DNA from 2 places in the Peterkaempfera bronchialis genome. Region 1 is predicted to be linked to the other one. Evidence: riboswitches for the same ligand, from Rfam matches in the RefSeq annotation. Region 1 holds a riboswitch; the other holds the start of a gene.
What was found. A riboswitch is a leader RNA that binds a small molecule or an ion and turns the genes downstream of it on or off. The one in region 1 is predicted to bind cyclic di-AMP.
Positions count from the first base shown of each region.

Region 2: linked by a shared signal. The riboswitch ahead of C7M71_RS01865 (C40 family peptidase) and the one ahead of C7M71_RS06480 (C40 family peptidase) in region 1 are both predicted to bind cyclic di-AMP.

Region 1 covers NZ_CP031264.1:1,484,029-1,486,223, forward strand. The annotation lists gene C7M71_RS06480 (C40 family peptidase) at 1-1,017, opposite strand, end outside; cyclic di-AMP (ydaO/yuaA leader) riboswitch at 1,030-1,180, opposite strand; gene C7M71_RS06485 (C40 family peptidase) at 1,533-2,195, opposite strand, start outside.
Region 2 covers NZ_CP031264.1:421,686-423,880, forward strand. The annotation lists gene C7M71_RS01860 (DUF1707 SHOCT-like domain-containing protein) at 1-298, opposite strand, end outside; cyclic di-AMP (ydaO/yuaA leader) riboswitch at 1,053-1,245, shown strand; gene C7M71_RS01865 (C40 family peptidase) at 1,248-1,835, shown strand; partial or broken gene C7M71_RS01870 (8-amino-7-oxononanoate synthase) at 1,906-2,195, opposite strand, start outside.

The DNA of each region.
Region 1 (2,195 bases):
CACCGCGCCGGTGTGCGGGGCGTGGATGATCTGGCCGTTGCCCACGTACATGCCGACGTGGCTCATGCCGCTGTAGTAGATGATCAGGTCGCCGGGCTTGGCGTTGGCGAGGCTGGTACCCATGGAGGTGCCCGCACCGGCCTGCGCCTGGGAGGTGCGCGGCAGCGTGATCCCGGCCTGCTGGTACGCCCACAGCATCAGACCGGAGCAGTCGAAGGTGGACGGACCGGTGGCGCCGTAGACATACGGCGAGCCCAGCCGGGTCTCGGCGGCGGCAATCGCTGCGGCGGCGTAGCTGGAGGCGCCCACCGTGCTGGCGGAGCCGCTGCCGGTGGAGGTGTCCAGGCCGGCGCGGGGGGCGGCACGGGAGGCGCGCTCGGCGGAGGCGGCCTCGGCAGCCCGGAGGGCGGCGCGCTCCTGGGCGGTGAGGGTGTTGAGCAGCGACTGAGCCTTGGAGAGCTTCTGCTGGACCTCGCTCTTGGCGCTCTTCAGCTCCTTGGCGGTGCGGTCCAGCTCGGCCAGCTTCTGCTGCGCCTCGGCCTTGTCCTGGTCGAGCTTGCGCTGCTTCTGCTGGAGCTGCTTCAGGGTGTCCGCCTGCTGGCTGCTCACCTGGTCCAGCGAGGACGCCTTGTCCAGGAACTGCGCCGGGTCCGAGGAGAGCATCAGCTGGACGGTGGGGTCGATGCCGCCCGAGCGGTACTGGGAGGAGGCGAGCTGGCCCAGGGTGCCCTGCATCGCGGAGACCTCGGACTGCTGGCGGGCGACCTGGTCCTGGATGTTGTTGACCTGCTTCTGGAGCTGCTGCTGCTTCTCCTTGGCCCCGTTGTACTGCTCCGTCGCGACCTCGGCCTGCTCATTGAGCTTGTCGACCTGGGCCTTCACGGACTCCTTGGTCGGCTTGGGGGCCGCGCTGGCGGTACCCGCCTGGGCGGATATGGCAACGGCGGTTGCGGCTGCGGCGGTGAGGACAGAGATCCGCGCGCGGCTCGGCTGCTTGGGACGGCGGTGGGACGCCACGAAGGCGGGCTCCATTCTTCCTACGGCCGCCTACCGGGTGAGCTGACGGGTTCGGGCTGGAAGCATGCCCTACGACGCCTCAGCCGACTTCACAGTCGGCCCTGACGCCGATTCACCCCGAGGAAGTGGTTCCCCGGCTCCGATCCGACGGCATCCCCTGGAGGACAGAGACCTGCCCTGCCGCTTCTCGAACTCGGCGGGAGCCGCCGCCGTCACCCGGGTCGGGAGATCACTTCGCGGTGGCTCCCGCCAGACACTAGTAACTGAACTGTGATCCGTTCAAATCCTTGTAGGTAAAAAGTCTGAACGGCAGCGAGATTTCTTGGAAATTGCCACCAGGGGTAGCCACGACATGACCCTGGGGTGACCGAAGGGCGGTCCGGACGCCCCAGGAGGCCGGTCCGGGCGTGGCGGACCTCACGTGGGCCGGAGACAGCCCTCGGGCCCGGCATGTCCGAAATGCCGGGCCCGAGGGGATTACTGAAGGTCCATGACGAATGGACCGTGATGTGCGGTCAGACGCGCCGGATCACCGAGATCGGCATGGAGGTCGCCGAGACGACCTCGACCGACTTTCCGGGACGCGGCGCGTGCACCACCATCCCGTTGCCGATGTACATGCCGACGTGGCTGCCGCCGTAATAGATGATCAGGTCGCCCGGCTGCGCCTGGGAGAGCGAGGGCACATTGGTACCCACCGTGCCCTGCGCTGAGGCGATACGCGGCAGCGTCACACCGGCCTGGCTGTAGGCCCAGAGCATCAGACCGGAGCAGTCGAAGGTGGACGGACCGGTCGCGCCGCTGACATAGGCCATGCCCTGCCTGCTGAGCGCCGCCTGCACGGCGACGGCCGCATAGCCGTGGGCCGGCGGCAGATTGCCGAGGTCCACCCGCTCCGCACCGCCGCGCGAGGCCCGCGCGTCCGCCGCGTCCAGCGCCGCGCGCTCCTGCACGGTGAGGGTGTTGAGCAGCGCCTGGGCATCGTGCAGCCGGGTCTGCATCTGCGACTTGTTCTGCTTGAGCTCGCGGGTGGTGCGGTCCAGCTCGGCCAGCGTGGACGACGCCTCCGCCTTCTGCTGGTCCAGGAGGCGCTGCTGCTCCTGGAGCCGCCGCAGCGCGTCGGCCTGCTGGGCGCTCACCTGGTCCGTGGAGGACGCCTTGGCCAGGAACTCGTCCGG
Region 2 (2,195 bases), 1.1 Mb from region 1:
TGAGGACCGCCACCACGGGCTCGGCGGCCGTCCACGGCCGCGCGGCGGTGCCGTCCGAGGGCCCGCCCGCGCCGGGCTGGTCCACGGCGGGCAGATCGCGGGTCAGCGGGGCGAGCTCGGCGAGCGTACGGGCGGCGTAGGCCGCCTCCAGCCGCTCCGCGTGCTCCTCGGGGGCCAGCCGGCCGTGGGCGAGGGCTTCGGCGAGCACGGCGGCGGTGCGGTCGCGGTCCTCGTCGGCGGCGCGCATCTCCACGGGGGCGGCGGGGGCCAGGCTCTGGGCGGGTACGGAAGCGGTCACCGGTCACTCCTGCGGCTGCGGGCGGGCTCGCGTCCAGAACACGATATATCGCGTGATGCGCGGGGGTAAACGCGCTACCGCGACCCAGTCGCGAGTGGCAACCCGGACTCCGCTTGCGGCGAGCGCGCATGGAGGCGCCCACAGCGCACAGAAGCAGAAGGAGCGCGAACCCACGCGCGGAGACCCTGGGACGGGCCGCTACGGGCGTCGTGGGGACAGCGGGGACTGCGGGGGCTGCGGGTGGCGCATCGGGCGAGCGCATCGGTCGGCGTCGAACAGCTGACCCGGCCTCACTCCCCCAGCGCGGATGCCTCCCCTGACAACGCGTCGGCGCGCGATGCGTGACGGGGTCAACCTCCGCAGCGCCCCGGACGGGTGAACGGACCACCCGGACGGACCCGGATCCGGCGTGTCGCCCACCTGATGGAGTTGACTACCCCGAATGCAGGAACGGAGCGTTCCGGAAGGGCCGTCAGACGGGGTCGGAAACCCCCGCTCGGAGCCCTCGCAAGGGGGCGCATAAGCGCAGGTGAAACGCGGGTTTTCGATTTCTTCGGACCCTTCCGGGAAGGGCTCCGACGCGATGGCGCGAACTGGCCTTCAAGCTACCGATCGGCCGGGTGACAAGAGTCACAATCCCCGGCCTCAAGATGAAGATGGCTCAGAAATCTGCCAATACTGGCCGCCGAACGCGACAAGTCCCCGTCACCATGGCGGGGCGGTCCGGCCGGACGCCTAATCTCGCCACCGGTCCGGACGCCAGGCGCGAACTCGATTTCGGCGAGAGCGGGAGACCCGAGCACGGCGGGGTGGGAGAGCCTCCGTCGCGGCAGTGCCGCGGCAAGGGCCCATCACCACCCCTTGGGGTGAAGCCACTTCGGTGGCCGGGCAGCTTTCGGTGCCCGAATCCGACAGGTCATCTTTCGCAGGCGGTTCCGGAAGGACTCGCATGTCTGCGACACCTCGCACCCATGCCCCCGCGCACCACGGCGCCCAGGCCGTTCCCGCCCCCGCAGGGCAGGACGGCGCCGAGGAGGGCAGCGATAGCCCCTCCCACCAGGGGCGTCGCGTCGGACCGCAGCGGGGCCGACTGATCAACCGCGTCGGAGCCACCGCCGTGCTGACGGCGGCAGCGGTGGCCGGCGTGGGCCTGGCACCCGGGCTCGGCACCCAGGCCGACGCCGCGACGCTGTCCGCCAAGGCGCTGCGGATCGCGGCGGCCAAGAGGGGGGCGCCGTATGTGTTCGGGGCCGCCGGACCGAGCCGGTTCGACTGCTCCGGTCTGGTGATGTGGTCGTACCGGAAGGCGGGCAAGAACCTGCCACGCACCGCCCAGGCGCAGTACAACAAGACGCGCCACATCGGGCAGAACAGCCGTCGGCCAGGGGATCTGGTCTTCTTCCATCGGGGTTCCAGCGTTTACCACGTCGGTATCTATGCCGGGTCGGGCCGGATCTGGCACGCACCGCACCGCGGCGCACGGGTGCGGCTGGAGCGGATCTGGACGAAGAGCGTCTGGTACGGCCGGATCGGCTGAACCGGAATGCTGATATCCACGTGGGCTCCATTCGGCCGAATGGAGCCCGCCGAATGGCGCGTTCATGGGTTTACCGGGGATCGGCATTCCATGGCGCTGTGCGGGAAATCACGTTTACGGCCAGGTCGAGCTGAGCGTCGGTCAGGTCGCCACGGGCGGTCAGGCGCAGCCGGGAGTGACCGTCGGGGACGGACGGCGGCCGGAAGCAGCCGACGGCGACTCCGGCCGCCCGGCAGTCGGCGGCCCAGGTGACCGCCGCCTCCGGAGCGGGCGCGCGTACCGAGACCACGGCCGCGTCGGGGGTGTTGGCCGGCAGTCCGGCGGCGGTGAGGCGGGCGGCGAGCTGCCGGGCGGTCTGCC